DNA from 2 places in the Bacillus sp. SCT118 genome. Region 2 is predicted to be linked to the other one. Evidence: a T-box and tRNA genes for the amino acid it is inferred to sense, from the RefSeq annotation. Region 2 holds a T-box; the other holds one or more tRNA genes.
What was found. A T-box is a leader RNA that pairs with one kind of tRNA and senses whether it is charged. The one in region 2 lies ahead of thrS (threonine--tRNA ligase), so its partner is inferred to be a tRNA-Thr.
Positions count from the first base shown of each region.

Region 1: it has a tRNA-Thr gene. The T-box ahead of thrS (threonine--tRNA ligase) is inferred to sense a tRNA for this amino acid. The anticodon was not compared.

Region 1 is NZ_CP191225.1:3,834,373-3,842,920, reverse strand. Features, by position in the region: gene ACQVGT_RS19665 (MurR/RpiR family transcriptional regulator) at 1-312, opposite strand, end outside; gene murQ (N-acetylmuramic acid 6-phosphate etherase) at 329-1,243, opposite strand; gene ACQVGT_RS19655 (GNAT family N-acetyltransferase) at 1,353-1,835, opposite strand; gene ACQVGT_RS19650 (2-thiouracil desulfurase family protein) at 1,848-2,303, opposite strand; tRNA gene ACQVGT_RS19645 (tRNA-Glu) at 2,483-2,557, shown strand; tRNA gene ACQVGT_RS19640 (tRNA-Val) at 2,561-2,636, shown strand; tRNA gene ACQVGT_RS19635 (tRNA-Thr) at 2,641-2,713, shown strand; tRNA gene ACQVGT_RS19630 (tRNA-Tyr) at 2,736-2,820, shown strand; tRNA gene ACQVGT_RS19625 (tRNA-Gln) at 2,825-2,896, shown strand; gene sigW (RNA polymerase sigma factor SigW) at 3,126-3,689, shown strand; gene rsiW (anti-sigma-W factor RsiW) at 3,703-4,329, shown strand; gene cdaA (diadenylate cyclase CdaA) at 4,490-5,311, shown strand; gene cdaR (CdaA regulatory protein CdaR) at 5,304-6,758, shown strand; gene glmM (phosphoglucosamine mutase) at 6,777-8,123, shown strand.
Region 2 is NZ_CP191225.1:362,556-371,103, forward strand. Features, by position in the region: gene ACQVGT_RS01825 (YwgA family protein) at 1-202, shown strand, start outside; gene ACQVGT_RS01830 (Rrf2 family transcriptional regulator) at 314-784, shown strand; gene ACQVGT_RS01835 (MFS transporter) at 784-2,193, shown strand; T-box leader at 2,240-2,468, shown strand; T-box leader at 2,502-2,723, shown strand; T-box leader at 2,755-2,976, shown strand; gene thrS (threonine--tRNA ligase) at 3,030-4,946, shown strand; gene ACQVGT_RS01845 (MarR family transcriptional regulator) at 5,066-5,485, shown strand; gene thmT (2-hydroxymuconate tautomerase) at 5,528-5,716, opposite strand; gene ACQVGT_RS01855 (site-2 protease family protein) at 5,825-6,484, shown strand; gene ACQVGT_RS01860 (YwhD family protein) at 6,498-7,016, shown strand; gene ACQVGT_RS01865 (transglycosylase domain-containing protein) at 7,310-8,548, opposite strand, start outside.

The sequences.
Region 1 (8,548 bases), 560 kb from region 2:
GGCATTGCCGGCCGTTTTTTCGGAAATGGAGGGCAGCGGCTCGTGGGGAACAATATCCCGGTAGCCCTGAAAAGTTGGCTTTGCCAGATCGCCCGCTACTCTCATTTTTAAATCTTGAAATCCTTTTAAACCGAGTGATTTGCAGAGCCTGATGACGGCAGCGTCACTTGAATTGGCTAAGGCGCTAATTTCGTTGACGGTGCTTTCGATTGCTTTGTGAGGATGGGCTAGGATATAATCTGCAAGTTTGCGCTCGGATGGAGGGAGCTTATGCTTCATTGATTGGATGATCGCTAAACCGCCTGTGGCCATTCTAGTTCTCTCCTTATCATGGATGGTAATGTTCGATTGCTTTGTCAATGAAACCGTTTGCTTCATCGAGTAATGTCTTTGCTTGTTTCTGATCTGTGCTTGTTTTGAGCATGACGATTGCTGTTTTGACGTGATGATCGGCTTGTTCCAGGGTGTGCCTGGCTGTGTCGTATGAAGCATTTGTAAGGCTTTGGATGATGCTGATGGCGCGTTCTTTTAGTTTTTTGTTGCTGACGTTGACGTCTACCATCAAGTTTTCGTAAACCTTGCCGATTTTGACCATTACAGCGGTAGATATCATGTTTAGAATCATTTTATGAGCGGTTGCGGCTTTCATACGTGTTGATCCTGTAATGGCCTCAGGTCCGACGACAACCTCAATGCTGTGATCCGCATCCTTGCTGATGGCGGAATTTTCATTGCAAGTAAGGGCGATGGTGTGTGCTCCGACTTTGCGGGCGTATCTTAGGGCGCCTGCGGCGTACGGTGTGCGGCCGCTTGCTGCGATGGCAATGACGGTGTCATTTGAAGTGAGCTGTATGTTTCTTAAATCTTCACCTCCTGCTTCCTCACTGTCTTCAATGCCCTCTGCTGCCTGTAAAAAGGCTTTGGGGCCTCCAGCCATGATTCCGATGACCTGATCAGGGCTTACGCTGTAGGTGGGAGGACATTCAACAGCATCCATGACGCCGAGTCTGCCGCTTGTGCCGGCGCCTGTATATATGAGCCGGCCTCCATTTTGAAACGATTCATATGCGCAGTCTACAGCTGTTTTGATGTCGGGGAGAACCTCCTGAACGGCTGCAGCGACTTTCATATCTTCGTTGTTGATCATTTTGAGGATGCCGAGAGTGTTTGCTTTGTGGATTTCAACTGTTTGACTATTGCGTGATTCCGTTGTAAGACGGTGAAGGTTTAATGGTTCTGACATGAGGATGCCCCCTGTTTTAAAATGATATATCTCAATGTTCAGTATATTCATTTCTGTTATGATATTTCAACTATGTTTTTAAATTTTTGAAATTTTATTTCACTCAAGACTATAAGAAATGATGAAGGATCAACTGTTCTCCAAGCGGCCCGATTCTTCGCCGTCCTTTATCAAGGAACCCGCTTTTCATATAAAGGTGTTTTGCGCGTATGTTCAGATGATTGACGGCCAAGATGATTTCGTCGCACCATGGAAAATATCCGCTCACAAAAGCGGGAAGCAAAATCATGGCTTTTTTCGCATAGCCTTTTCCGTGGTGCACAGCGTTTAAAGACAGGGAGCTGAGCAGTAAAGCAAATGGATTGTTAGAATAGGAAGCAAGCGTTTCTTTTGATGCATGTAAAATGAAAAAACCGACTGGAAGGTCGTCTTTTAAGATGACAACCGGGTATCGGTCCTGTATGCCCAGAGCCTGAGACAGCACCTCTTTCGGGAGGGAGGTAAAGCGTTTGTCATCATTAGTGAGCGTGAATGATTGAAGCTCGGGCAAGTGTTCAGGCTTATAGAAGGATAAAGAAATGTCTTGAGTCATGGGGTGGCCTCCTTACAATATGTCGTCAAGCTCGTTTTCCGAAATGACGCGGTAGCCCGCTTGTTTTAACAATGCGGCGGTTACTCCGTTGCCGGTGATTTTTTTGCCAGAGAATGTGCCGTTATAGATAAACCCGCTTCCGCAAGATGGACTGTTTTCTTTTAATATGACGGCAGAAGCGTTGATTTCTTTTGCGTAAGCCAATGTTTTCGCGGCGCCTTCCATATATAGTTCTGTGACGTCTTCTCCTGAAGCTGTCACGATTTTCGCTGTTCCATTGAGGACATCCTCGCCGGTGCCTCCTATGATTTCTGCGGGTTCGCGTGGGGTAGAGAAGTCGCCGAGAAGCTCAGGGCAAGCCATGACTGCTTTCTTTTCATCGACGAGTTTTCTGATTTTCTCCGACGCTGCGTGAGAGCCGTTATATCTGCATTCAATGCCTCCAAGGCAAGAACTGACTAGAATCATATTGGTTTCTCCTCTCTTGCTTTGCTTGTCTCTATCATAAAATAAATGGCTTTAGTTGGGAGGCTTTTTCAGTTAAAAAAGGAGTTAAAAAGTTTGAAAATAAAAAATTTAATTTTCCTCTTTACAAACAGGGGGTGACCTGTATATAATAACTTTTGTCAGCTCGACGAGAACACAACGGCCCGTTGGTCAAGCGGTTAAGACACCGCCCTTTCACGGCGGTAACACGGGTTCGAATCCCGTACGGGTCACCATTTGGAGGATTAGCTCAGCTGGGAGAGCATCTGCCTTACAAGCAGAGGGTCGGCGGTTCGAGCCCGTCATCCTCCACCATCTTGCCGGTGTAGCTCAATTGGTAGAGCAACTGACTTGTAATCAGTAGGTTGGGGGTTCAAGTCCTCTTGCCGGCACTGTTTTTTCAAAATTTTATGTGGAGGGGTAGCGAAGTGGCTAAACGCGGCGGACTGTAAATCCGCTCCCTCAGGGTTCGGCAGTTCGAATCTGCCCCCCTCCACCATTATTGGGCTATAGCCAAGCGGTAAGGCAACGGACTTTGACTCCGTCATGCGTTGGTTCGAATCCAGCTAGCCCAGTCACAGACACCTTTGATCAAAAGGTGTCTTTTTTCTTTTGGAAAAATCATTCCAACTTCTAACTGTTCAGTCTGTATAATAATTTTAAAAATATGTTAAGGTAGTTTATTCACGAATTACCATCTACACCCTGCCAAAAATTTGATAAACTTATTTTATAAAAAAATTGAAACCTTTTGAAACGAAGCTCGTATACATACAGACCGGTGAAGGCAGAGGTTAGATAAATATGGAAATGATGATTAAAAAAAGAATTAAACAAGTCAAAAAAGGCGACCAGGATGCATTTGCGGACATCGTAGATATTTACAAAGATAAAATTTATCAGCTTTGCTACCGTATGCTTGGCAATGTGCATGAGGCGGAGGATATTGCACAGGAAGCTTTCATCAGAGCGTACGTTAATATCGACAGTTTTGATATTAACCGGAAATTTTCAACTTGGCTTTATCGAATCGCGACCAATTTGACCATTGACCGCATTCGCAAAAAGAAGCCGGATTATTACCTCGATGCAGAGGTGGCTGGTACGGAAGGCTTGACCATGTATTCTCAAATCGCCGCAGATGGTGTTTTGCCTGAAGATGCAGTTGTGTCGCTGGAGCTCTCAAACACGATACAGCAGAAAATTTTAAAGCTTCCTGACAAATACAGAACAGTCATCGTATTAAAGTATATTGACGAACTCTCATTAATTGAAATCGGGGAGATTCTAAACATTCCTGTGGGGACTGTGAAAACGCGGATTCACAGAGGCAGAGAGGCTCTTAGAAAACAATTAAGGGATCTTTAAGTGGGGTGATGAAATGAGCTGTCCTGAACAAATTGTGCAGCTTATGCATATGCATCTTGATGGAGATATCCTTCCAAAAGATGAACACGTATTAAATGAACATCTGGAGACATGCGAGAAATGCAGAAAGCATTTTTACGAGATGGAGAAATCCATAGCGCTCGTACGGAGCACATCGCATGTCGAAGCCCCCGCGGATTTTACCGCTAATGTCATGGCAAAATTGCCTAAGGAGAAGAAAAGAGCTTCTGTAAAAAGATGGTTCAGAACCCATCCCGTTATCGCAGCTGCTGCGGTATTCATCATTTTGATGGGCGGAGGTTTTTTTAACAGCTGGCATAATGACCACAATTTCAGCGTATCCAAGCAGCCGAATCTTGTGGTTCATAACCATACTGTGACCGTGCCAGAAGGTGAGACGGTCAAAGGTGATGTCACTGTCAAAAACGGCAAGCTGATTATTAAAGGCAAAATAGACGGGGATGTAACCGTCGTAAACGGCGAAAAGTATATGGCCTCTGCTGGACAAGTCACCGGTCAGATTGAAGAAATCAATCAATTATTCGACTGGACATGGTACAAGATGAAGTCTGCGGGGAAAAGTGTACTCGATGCATTCAGTCCGAACGGAGAAGAGTAAAGCGCGTTAGCCGCTTTGCTCTTTTTTTGCGGGCTGAGAGGGCTGGCACATTTCACTTGCTAAATCGAAATGTGGTATAATGGGCTCGCTATGTAAAGTACATATGCGTAACACGTAAAACACAAAATACGAAATGACTGAAATCTTGGAGGACGAGGAAATGGCTTTTGAGGATATCCCTTTTTTGCAGTACCTCGGCAATGCCGTTGATATTCTCCTTGTTTGGTATGTGATATATAAATTGATTATGGTGATACGCGGCACGAAAGCGGTTCAGCTGTTAAAAGGAATTGTAGTCATCGTGCTTGTTCGTATGGCCAGCCAATATTTGGGCCTCAGCACACTTCAATGGCTGATGGACCAAGCGATAACATGGGGATTTTTAGCAATTATTATTATTTTTCAGCCTGAGCTGAGAAGAGCGCTTGAACAGCTAGGCCGCGGCCGCTTTTTTTCGAGGAGCGGCACGCCTGTTGAAGAAGCGCAGCAGAAAACGATTGAGGCCATTACAAAAGCGATCAATTATATGGCGAAACGCCGTATAGGCGCCCTGCTGACCATTGAGCGGGATACTGGAATGGGGGATTATATTGAAACCGGCATACCACTGAATGCCAAAGTCAGCTCTGAGCTGCTGATCAATATTTTTATCCCAAACACCCCGCTTCACGACGGTGCGGTGATTATGAAAAATAATGAAATTGCCGCGGCCGCCTGTTATCTGCCGCTTTCTGAGAGCCCGTTTATTTCAAAAGAACTGGGCACGCGGCACAGAGCAGCTGTCGGTATCAGTGAAGTAACAGACAGTTTGACGATTATTGTGTCTGAAGAGACCGGCGGCGTCAGTGTGGCAAAGAACGGCGACCTTCACAGAGAGCTTACAGAAGAAGCGCTGAAAGAAATGCTTGAAGCCGAGTTTAAGAAAAACACCAGAGACACTTCTTCTAACCGCTGGTATTGGAGGGGCAAGAAAAATGGATAAATTCTTAAACAACCGCTGGGCTGTGAAAATCATTGCTCTGCTTTTCGCGCTCTTGCTTTATGTGGCGGTTAACAGCAACCAAGCACCGACTCCGAAAAAACCGGGTGAATCTTTCTTTCCGACATCAACAACTGATGAAGCAACTCTGACTGATATTCCGGTTAAAGCGTATTATGATGATGAAAATTACGTCGTGACGGGTGTTCCGCAAACGGTTAATGTCACGATAAAAGGCTCGACAAGCGCCGTGAAAAAGGCTCGGCAGACCAAAAACTTTGAAATATATGCCGATATGGAACATTTGAAAACCGGCACACATAAGGTTGAGCTTAAGGCCAAAAACGTGTCGGATGGGCTGACAATCTCAATTAATCCGTCTGTTACGACAGTGACCATTCAGGAACGGACGACCAAAAGTTTTCCCGTAGAAGTGGAGTACTACAACAAAAGCAAGATGAAAAAAGGCTATTCTCCGGAGCAGCCGATTGTCAGTCCGAAAAATGTGCAGATTACCGGATCGAAAAATGTCATCGATAATATTTCTCTTGTAAAAGCTTCAGTGAATTTGGAAAACGCAGATGAAACGATTGAAAAGGAAGCGAAAGTGACTGTCTATGATAAAGACGGAAACGCGCTTCCTGTCGACGTGGAGCCCTCGGTCATCAAGATTACCGTTCCGGTGACAAGCCCGAGTAAAAAAGTGCCCTTTAAAATTGAACGGACAGGAAGCCTTCCTGACGGTGTCAGCATAGCGAATATTGAATCCAGCCCCAGTGAGGTAACGGTTTACGGCTCACAGGATGTGTTGGATTCTCTTGAATTTATTGACGGCGTCAGCTTAGATTTAAGTAAAATTAACAAGGATTCCGATATCGAGGCAGATATTCCGCTTCCTGACGGTGTCAAAAAAATCTCGCCGTCAAAGGTGACTTTGCATATAGAAGTCGATAGTGAAGCGGATCAGAAGTTCGAGAATGTCCCTATCAAGACTGTAGGGCTGAGCAGCTCACAAAACATTGAATTTCTTGATCCTGAATCACAAGCGATAGACGTAACGGCTAAAGGCTCTCCCGCGAATATAAAAAAACTGAAAAAATCAGATATTGAATTGTATGTGAATGTTTCAGATTTAGAGGACGGGGAGCATAGCGTGAAGCTTGAAGTGAACGGGCCACAGAATGTAACCTGGTCCTTGGGGCGGAAAAACGCCAAAATCAAGCTGACGTCTAAGAAAAGCAATACATCAACGAATGATAACAGCAGCAATACATCAGGGAATCAGGATGACACAGATAAACAAACAAATGATCAAAAGAACAATCAGCAAGAAGATACAAAGAACACTGATAAAAACAGCAACGATCAAAACCAAGACGAAAATAAAGAGCAAAACCAAGATCAGGATGAGGATGAATCCACTGCGAATTCACAATCCTCATCGGAATAAAAAAGGAGCGATTATAAAATGGGCAAGTATTTTGGAACAGACGGTGTAAGAGGTGTCGCCAATAGTGAGCTTACACCTGAGCTGGCCTTTAAAGTCGGACGTTTCGGCGGTTATGTGCTGACAAAAGACAAACAACGTCCAAAAGTGCTGATAGGCCGCGATACACGCATCTCCGGCCATATGCTGGAGGGAGCCCTTGTCGCCGGACTTTTATCCATTGGCGCAGAAGTCATGCGCCTAGGTGTCATTTCTACACCAGGTGTATCTTATTTGACAAAAGCGATGGATGCAGAGGCGGGCGTCATGATTTCCGCTTCTCATAACCCAGTGCAGGATAACGGCATCAAATTCTTTGGGGGAGATGGATTTAAGCTTTCTGATGAACAGGAGGCTGAAATTGAGCGCCTGATGGACGAACCTGAGGATAAGCTGCCAAGACCTGTCGGAGCAGACCTTGGACTTGTAAACGATTATTTTGAAGGCGGACAAAAATATCTGCAATTCTTAAAACAGACAGCTGATGAAGATTTCACAGGCATTCATGTGGCATTGGACTGTGCCCATGGCGCAACGTCATCCTTGGCGACACACCTGTTTGCTGATTTAGATGCAGATGTTTCGACAATGGGGACTTCCCCGAACGGATTAAACATTAATGACGGCGTCGGTTCGACTCATCCCGAAGCGCTCAGCGCGTTTGTCAAAGAGAAAAACGCGGATCTCGGTCTTGCATTCGACGGTGACGGCGACCGCCTGATTGCTGTCGATGAAAAAGGAAATATTGTAGACGGCGACCAAATCATGTACATATGCTCAAAACACCTGAAATCAGAGGGCCGTTTAAAGGATGATACAGTGGTTTCAACCGTGATGAGCAACCTCGGCTTCTATAAGGCACTCGAAAAAGAAGGCATCAAAAGCGTGCAGACAGCTGTCGGCGACCGCTACGTAGTAGAAGCAATGAAAAAAGACGGCTACAACGTCGGCGGAGAGCAGTCAGGACATCTTATTTTCCTTGATTACAACACGACAGGGGACGGATTATTGTCTGCTATTATGCTGATGAACACTTTGAAAGCAACAGGCAAGCCGCTGTCAGAGCTTGCAGCTGAAATGCAGAAGTTCCCGCAGCTGTTAGTCAATGTGAGAGTGACTGATAAATATAAAGTTGAAGAAAATGAAAAAGTAAAAGCAATTATTTCTGAAGTTGAAAAAGAAATGAACGGCGACGGCCGAATTTTGGTGCGCCCTTCAGGAACTGAACCGCTCGTCCGTGTCATGGCTGAAGCGAAGACGAAAGAGCTGTGTGATGAGTATGTCAATCGCATTGTTGAAGTCGTCCGGTCAGAAATGGGATTAGAGTAACGAAGTCTATTATCAGAAAGTGAACAAGACAAGCGAGGATTACATAAGATAATTGTGAGACATAGCGCAAAATTGTTTAAAAAACAATTGACCGTTTATGCCACATGTTGTAAAATCAAGCTTGTCTTGTTCTTATTATCTCAATAGGAAAAGAAGACGGGATTATTGCTTTACCTATAATTATAGCGCCCGAACTAAGCGCCCGGAAAAAGGCTTAGTTGACGAGGATGGAGGTTATCGAATTTTCGGCGGATGCCTCCCGGCTGAGTGTGCAGATCACAGCCGTAAGGATTTCTTCAAACCAAGGGGGTGACTCCTTGAACAAAGAGAAATCACATGATCTTCCAAAAAACATGTAGGAGGGGACGATTGAAAGTCCCCTTGAAATTTGACTTTCTTCGTCTCCTTTTACAATCTTAGGAGGA
Region 2 (8,548 bases):
GGATATGAAAGGCTATATTGACAGTGTAAACAGCCGTTCATCACGGTTTTTAGAGCTTGTTTCCACGATCCTTTACTTTGACGGGCTTGAGGATGAGGAAAAGAAAGAAAAAGTCTTTACCATCAAAAGCAAGCAAAAATATACAAATGAAGAATATGACGAAGCGCTTCAATACATAGAGGAACTGAAGCAGATTTGTTAACCATACCAAGCAAAAGAAATGATCCGTTTCTTTTGCTTTTTTTATTGACAAAAGCTGCTAAGAGATTCATTATGGATAATAGTTATCCATAATGAATCAGGAGTGAATAGGATGAAAATGAAATCAGGAATGGAGCAGGCGGTTTCTGTGCTGCTGTTACTGTCACGGCTGCCGGTACAGGCTTCTTTGACGTCAGAGGCTATAAGCCAGCGATTGCGTGTGTCTCCGTCTTACTTGAAGAAGCTGATGAGAACATTAGTTCAAGCCGGTTTGGCAGAATCCTTACCAGGGACGAAGGGCGGTTTTACCCTGACGAAGCCTTTGGCGGACATTACGCTTTATGATGTTTATCAAGCGGTTGAAGGCAGAGGTTCGATGTATCAGGGGAAAGGCCTGCTGCAATCTGTATTTGAGGGAGAAAGTCACTGTGTGCTGGAGACAGTCATGGGGGAAATCGAGGATAAATGGGCCAATCTCATGAGAGAAGAATCCTTGCAGCATGTCATGGACAGAGTCGGGGAATTGTATGATCTTGAAAAAATAGATGATTGGGTAATCAAGCAAGTGAAAGGGCAATTGTAATGAAAAATAGCGGATCTTTACACAAAACAGATTCATCTACAGGAATATCTGTACTGATCGTGCTCGCACTTGGTTTCCTCATGGCAACTCTTGATGTGACCGTTGTGAATGTGGCGATGGCGGATATGAAAAACACTCTTTCAATGTCACTTTCAGGTGTAACATGGGTTGTGGACGGGTACATTCTTACTTTTGCGTCGCTTCTGCTGGCGGGCGGAGCCTTGGCTGACCGTTTCGGCTCGAAGACGATCTATATCTTAGGTCTAGCCGTTTTTGTTCTGGCCTCCTGTGTATGCGCTGCATCTATAAATGGGCAGATGCTGATTGCCGGACGTCTCATACAGGGAATTGGAGCAGCTTTGTTTATGCCAAGCTCACTCAGCCTTTTGGCTGCCTCTTATCCTGATGAGCGGGTGCGGGCGAGAATGTTTGGGCTGTGGGCCGCGCTTGTTTCCGCCGCTTCAGGCCTTGGGCCCTTTATCGGGGGAGTGCTGGTACAGTTGGCGGGCTGGCAGAGTATTTTTCTGATCAATGTGCCAATAGGGGCTGCTGCGCTCATTTCAGCTTACCGAATCCTCAGCCGCGTTCCGGGAAAAAGCAGCCGCGTGAACATCGTTGGGCATCTGCTTGGCATGATGGCTCTCGGGTTTCTTTCCTATGCTTTGATACAGGGGCCTTCAGTGGGCTGGCGCTCGCCAGTGATTCTTGTAGCATTTACTGCAGCGATTTTGGCATTTGTGCTGTTTTTGCTGCGGGAAATTTCTGCAAAAGCACCCATCCTGCCGGCGTCCTTATACAAAAGCGGCCGCTTCTCAGCTGCCCAATTTATCGGGTTTTTGCTGAATTTCGCCCTTTTTGGCGGCATGTTTATGCTCAGCCTTTTTTTGCAGGAAGCAGGAGGCGCAAGTTCCTTTATGGCTGGAGTGGAGCTGCTGCCGATGATGGCGGTCTTCGTGATCGGCAATCTGCTGTTTGCCCGTCTGGCGAATCGGTTTGAAGCCGGGCAGCTTATGTTTGTATCAATGGCGGTCAGCTGTATCATTGCATTGCTGTTGTTTGTGCTGATTTCTCCGGATTTTCCTTATTGGCAGCTGGCGGTATTGATGTCTGTTATGAACCTCTGTACCGGTATTACAGTTCCTGCCATGACAACTGTGATCATGCAGGCTGCCGGGCAAAGACATGCGAATATCGCCGGTGCGGCGTTAAATACAAACCGGCAAATCGGAGCCTTGGTCGGCGTAGCGATAACCGGGGTGATTATTCATCTGTCCGCCACTTGGTATGCCGGTGCCGGGTTTACGTTTTTGATGATGGGAGCGGCATACAGCCTCGCTGCATTGCTTGTATGGCTGTTTCTGGTTGCCCATAACGGAACTGTTGCGTCAGAAAAAAATGTAAATCACTGATTGCGCTTTGTGGGAATATATAGTAAGATATAAAAAATTATTGAAACAACAGGCACTGATAAGGACACGAGATGCTTTTTACGGTTTCCAGAGAGGGAAGGACAGCTGAGATCTTCCTAACGCAGGGAAAGCAGCTTACCGCCTTTGAGCCGTATCGGGGAAAACAAGTATCTGATACCGTCATGCTGCGTTACAGCATCTTCAAGCCGATCACCATGTGTAATTGATCGGGAATTTGGGTGGAACCACGGATGATCAACACATTCGTCCCTTTTAGAGGGATGGGTGTGTTTTTTTATATGAACTACATAAATGCGTTGAAAAGGACACGAATGATAGTTACGGTTTTCAGAGAGGGAAGGAAAGGTGAGAGCTTCCCAGCTTAGGAATATCATTTACCGCCTTGGAGCAGCATTGGGGAACTGAAGTATCCAATGCCGTCTATGCTGCGTTACAGCACCGAGCCGACAATATAGTATTTGTCGGGAACTTGGGTGGAACCACGGGTTAATCACACACTCGTCCCTATCTGTGGGACGGGTGTGTTTTTTTATGAATTGAATACATGCGATGAAAAGGACACGAATGATAGTTACGGTTTTCAGAGAGGGAAGGAAAGGTGAGAGCTTCCCAGCTTAGGAATATCATTTACCGCCTTGGAGCAGCATTGGGGAACTGAAGTATCCAATGCCGTCTATGCTGCGTTACAGCACCGAGCCGACAACATAGTATTTGTCGGGAACTTGGGTGGAACCACGGGTTAATCACACACTCGTCCCTATCTGCGGGACGGGTGTGTTTTTTTATATACAACAATGAATAAGGAGTGTTCTAAAATGAGTAAACATGTACACATTCAGCTTCCGGACGGACAGATCCAGGAATATCCGAAAGGCATCACAATCAAAGAAGCGGCTGGTTCTATCAGTTCCAGTCTGCAAAAGAAAGCGGCCGCAGGTCAGGTCAACGGCAAGCTTGTTGATCTCAGTTTCAAGCTGGAGGAAGATGCTGAGCTTTCGATTGTCACACTCGATTCACAAGAAGGCTTGCAGGTGCTTCGCCACACAACAGCGCACGTGCTGGCCCAAGCAGTAAAACGGCTGTACGGCGAAGTGTCATTGGGGGTAGGGCCTGTGATTTTAGACGGCTTCTACTATGACATGAAGCTGGGGAAAAGCTTGGCATCAGGAGACTTAGAGGCCATCGAAAAAGAAATGAAAAACATAATAAATGAAAACCTTGAAATCAAACGTATGGAGGTTTCTTACGAAGAGGCTGAAGAGCTGTTTGCACAAAAAGACGAGCGGCTCAAGCTTGAGATTTTAAAGGATATTCCGCGTGGGGAGGATATCACACTGTACCAGCAAGGGGAATTCGTTGACCTGTGCCGCGGGCCGCACCTCCCTTCTACAGGAATGATCAAGGCGTTCAAACTGACAAGAGTATCAGGCGCTTATTGGCGCGGAGACAGCAAAAATGAAGTCCTGCAGCGGGTGTACGGGGTTGCGTTTCAAAAGAAAAAAGATTTGGATGCGCACCTGCATATGCTGGAAGAAGCGGCAAAACGAGACCATCGCAAGCTCGGCAAACAGTTAGGGCTGTTTATGTTTTCTGAAGAAGCGCCGGGGATGCCGTTTTATTTGCCGAAAGGGCAGATTGTCCGCAATGAGCTGGAGCGCTTCTCGCGTGAGCTGCAAACAAATGCCGGCTACGATGAGGTGCGTACGCCGTTTATGATGAATCAGCGGTTATGGGAGCAGTCAGGCCATTGGGACCATTATCGCGACAATATGTACTTTTCAGAAGTGGATGATACAAGGTTCGCAATGAAGCCGATGAATTGTCCCGGCCATATGCTCATTTTTAAAAACAGCCTGTATTCTTATCGGGATCTGCCGATTCGCATGGCGGAATTCGGACAGGTGCACCGCCATGAATACAGCGGCGCTTTAAACGGAATGCTTCGCGTTCGGACGTTCTGTCAGGATGACGCCCATATTTTCGTTCGGGAGGATCAGATTGAGAGTGAGATCAAAGAAGCGATTCGGCTGATTGATGAGGTATATCGGACATTTGGTTTCGAGTATTCAGTTGAGCTTTCGACTCGCCCGGAGGATTCATTAGGCGATGACAGCCTTTGGGAAGCGTCGGAATGTGCCTTAGCACGCGTCCTTGAGGAGCTTGGCCTCTCTTATGAGATCAATGAAGGTGATGGGGCGTTTTACGGGCCGAAAATTGATTTCCACATAAAAGATGCCCTGAAACGGAGCCACCAATGCGCGACAATTCAGCTTGATTTTCAAATGCCGGAAAAATTTGATTTAACATATATCAACGAACTCAATGAGAAGGTTCGTCCCGTTGTCATCCACAGAGCGGTTTTCGGCTCAATCGACCGTTTCTTCGGCATTTTGATCGAGCATTACGGCGGGGCTTTTCCAGTCTGGCTCGCACCGCTCCAGGTTCAAATCATACCGGTTTCGCACGTTCACTTAGACTATTGCAGAAAAGTGCAGGCGGAGCTGAAGCAGGTGGGGATAAGAGCCGGCATTGATGAGCGCAATGAGAAGCTGGGCTATAAAATCAGAGAATCGCAGGTGCAGAAAATCCCGTACGTGCTGGTGCTTGGAGATCATGAGGAGCAGGAGGATGCGGTAAACGTCCGCCGATTCGGACATCAGCAGAATGAACATGTTCCTTTTCAGACATTCAAAGATAAGCTTGTGAAACAGGTGGAAAATCGAGGCATGTAGGATAAAAGCTGTGAATTCACATTTTGCTTTTTTGACTTTCCCTATTCGGAATCAGTAAAATAATAAGTAAATCATATCGTTCGTATGTTATGAATGCATCTCGAAATGGGGAAATTGACATGGACCATGACAAACTGGAAGCAAATTTGCTGGATCACGCACTTACAAAATATTTGAAAAGCACGAAGCAATTAGATGAAGCCACCGTTCCGAAACACGTGAATAATGTAAGAGGGTTTATTCTGCGGATCATATACAGACATGGGAGCTGCACCATAAAGGATATTTTGAAGGAGGTCACACTGTCTCCCTCTGCCACGACCACAGCTCTGAATCATTTAGAGCAGGAAGGGTTTATTGAGAGATCCAGAAATAACAATGACCGCCGCACTGTATGGATTACGCTTTCTGAATCGGGCCGGGGAGCGGCTGAACAAATGATCGAAAACCGCCAGCAGCTGATTGACGGCATGTTTGAACGTTTAACAGCCGAAGAGAAAGAGACGTTCTTGGCGATTATTGCGAAGCTGGCTCAATAGGGATAATAAAAGCCGGTGCGCGAAGCGCCGGCTTTATAGAGATTATTCCATATCGCTCAGGCGTTTGCCTGCGACGGCATAATGGTCTTTTCTCATTTCTTCTATAAAGACAACAATTTTTTCTTCAGAAGCACCGGTTGTTTCCTTTACGGCTTCTGTTACTTTCTCGACAAGATTGCGTTTTTGCTCGTCTGTACGGCCTTCGAGCATTTTGACAGTTACGTATGGCATGGGTGCTGAATCCTCCTTTATCTCGTTTCCTCTCTTTAGAAAAAGAGGCTTCTTATAGTATACTGAATAAAGTAAATTCTTGCATTTTGAGAAAGAGGGATATCTCACTTGGACCGTTTCTTATATTATCCGTTATCTTTAATGCCATACCTCGTCATCACGCTAATTGTGTCGTTTACGATGCACGAGCTTGCCCACGCTTATGTCGCATACAAATTCGGTGACGATACGGCGAAAAAACAAGGAAGACTGACGCTGAATCCCATTAAACACCTTGATCCGTTCGGAACCATTTTGATTTTGGTGGCCGGCTTCGGGTGGGCGCGCCCCATTCCCGTGAATCGCCGCTTCTTTAAGAAACCCCGGCTTGCCGGTGTGCTCGTATCTATAGCCGGGCCCGTCAGTAACCTGATTCTTGCGTTTATTGGTTTCTTTTTGTTAGTGTTGATGCATGCGTACGGAATGGAAATGCTTGCGGCGTTCAGCACGGGGCTGGATCAGTTTTTTTCTATTTGGATACAGCTGAATCTTGTCTTGTTTTTATTTAATCTGCTGCCGCTTCCTCCGCTCGATGGCTATCGAATTATAGAAGATCTCGTTCCGCCGGGCGTGCGTGCCAAAATGACGCAGGCGGAGAGCTACGGCTTTATCGTATTTTTGGTGCTGTTTGTGACACCGCTCGGATCTTACGTGCTGTGGCCGATGCTCAATGCAGGAAGAGATTCGATTTTAAAGCTGTTTTCAGCGATATTTCAACCGCTTTTGTAGGAGGTAGAACTTCATGGAAGAAAAAAAGAAAAAATCAATCGGGTTTAATATTATCAAAAGTGATCCGACAGACGGACACGGTGGTTTTGGCGTAGGGGCACTCAGCCTTGATAACATTTCTCCCGTATTCGTTGATGTAGAGGAAAAAGAAGCGTTCGTAGACATCGGCGCCATGCATGCCCGCAGCACCGTTGAAAAAGGAATTAAATTTCTCCCGAATAAAGAAGAAGTTCCGAACGGAAAACCATACTGGCTTGTGTGGGTAACGATTGACAGAAAAGAAGAGGGGCCTTATTACGCTGGTGTGACAGCCTGTGAAATGACGGTCGACAGAAGCATCAGAAGAGGCTACAAGTCGCTGCCTGAGCATGTGAATTTGATGGATAAATCCATGAAACGGAAAATCATCGTTGATAAAATGGACGACAGCTCGAAGCGTGTACTAGGCGAATTTCTGAAAAAGCATGATCAGGGCCTATGGGACCGTTCCTCAGATGAGTTAAAAACGAGCCTGCTTCCGGAAAACAATTAATTTATGAATTTTCTGTGAACTTTTAAAGTATTTGAGATATTTTTCGTAAACATTGAGTAAACTGGTGATACAGAAATAGGACATGGAAAATCCCGAGCCGAAACAAGACTCGGGGTTTTTCATTTTTTAGGGGGATATGAGTCGGCGACTGGGAGATGAAAGCCGGCGTCGAAGAAATAAGAAATTCACCACTTTATCCCAAAACTGATTGTTCAGCTCGATTGTCTAACATTCTTCCATCGATTATGAAGGAACCATACGAATAACCCGGCCTCCGAGGAGCCGGGTTATTTTCAATGATGTCGCCCCAGCCATTTGTCCCACCACTTTTTCTCGGAAGCGGGCTTTTCTTTGGATGGAAGCCGGTCTTTTGTTTGTTTTGCGGGTTCTGCCCCGTAGCACACGTTTGCTGGTTCTGTGCCTTTCACAAAATATGTGTAATGCTTAGCGGCACAGCCGGGACCTGATGAGTAGCCTGTTTCCGGATCAATGTACACACCGGTTACGCCTTTTGGCGGCTTGAACGCGGTTTCTGGTTCGCCTTTGAGCGCGTCCTCCATGAAGTCCGCCCAAATGGTTTTAGCATAGCTTTTTTCTTCGACCGAGTCGATGGTGCTGTTTTTGTCATAGCCGGTCCAAACACCTGCGGCCAGCTTCGGATTGAAGCCGATCATCCAGCTGTCTGCGCTGGTGGTTCCTGATTTTCCGGCATACGTTCTTGTCAGGCGGTTGGCTATCGTTCGCCCCGTAACCGACGTATATCCATTTAAATCGGTATCAAACATGCCTGTCATCATACTCGCTGTGACAAAAGCGGCTTTTTCATCAAGCACCTGTTTATGCTGATTCGGGTTTTCGTACAGCACGTGGCCGGCTGCGTCCGTTACCCTTGAAATAAAAGTCGGTTCGATTTTCTTTCCGCCATTTGCGAGCATGGCATAGGCGTTGACCATCTCAATCGGGCGTACGGGTTCGGTGCCGAGTGCCAGAGACGGCAGTGCTTGAAGATGGGCGGTAATGCCAAATTCCTTTGCCGTCTTTACAAGTTTGTTCGTGCCGAGAAAAAGATGCGTTTTCACAGCGTAGATATTGTCGGAAAGCGCCAGCGCCTGCAGAAGCGTAATCGGCTTGTTGGCATAGTATCCGTTATAGTTGCTTGGAGAATAGGTTTCTCCCTTTGCGTCAATTTGAAACTCGGTTTCTTCGCTTTTCATCAAAGTGACTGGCGTAAATCCGCTCTGAATCGCTTTATAGTACAGCAGCGGCTTGATCGTCGAAGCAGGCTGGCGCTTCGCCTGTGTCGTCCGGTCAAACGGGCTTTTTTGATAATCCCTGCCGCCGACAAGAGCGAGAACGTTTCCGGTGCGGGGATCAATGGCTGAAAACCCGACTTGAATGTCAGAGCCCGCGTTAACCGTTTCGGTAATGGTCTCCTCGGCGATGCGCTGCATCCGTTTATCTACCGTTGTATAGACGTTTAACCCGCTCGTTTCAATTTGCTCCCGTGTCATGCCGAGCTTTTTCTCCAGCTC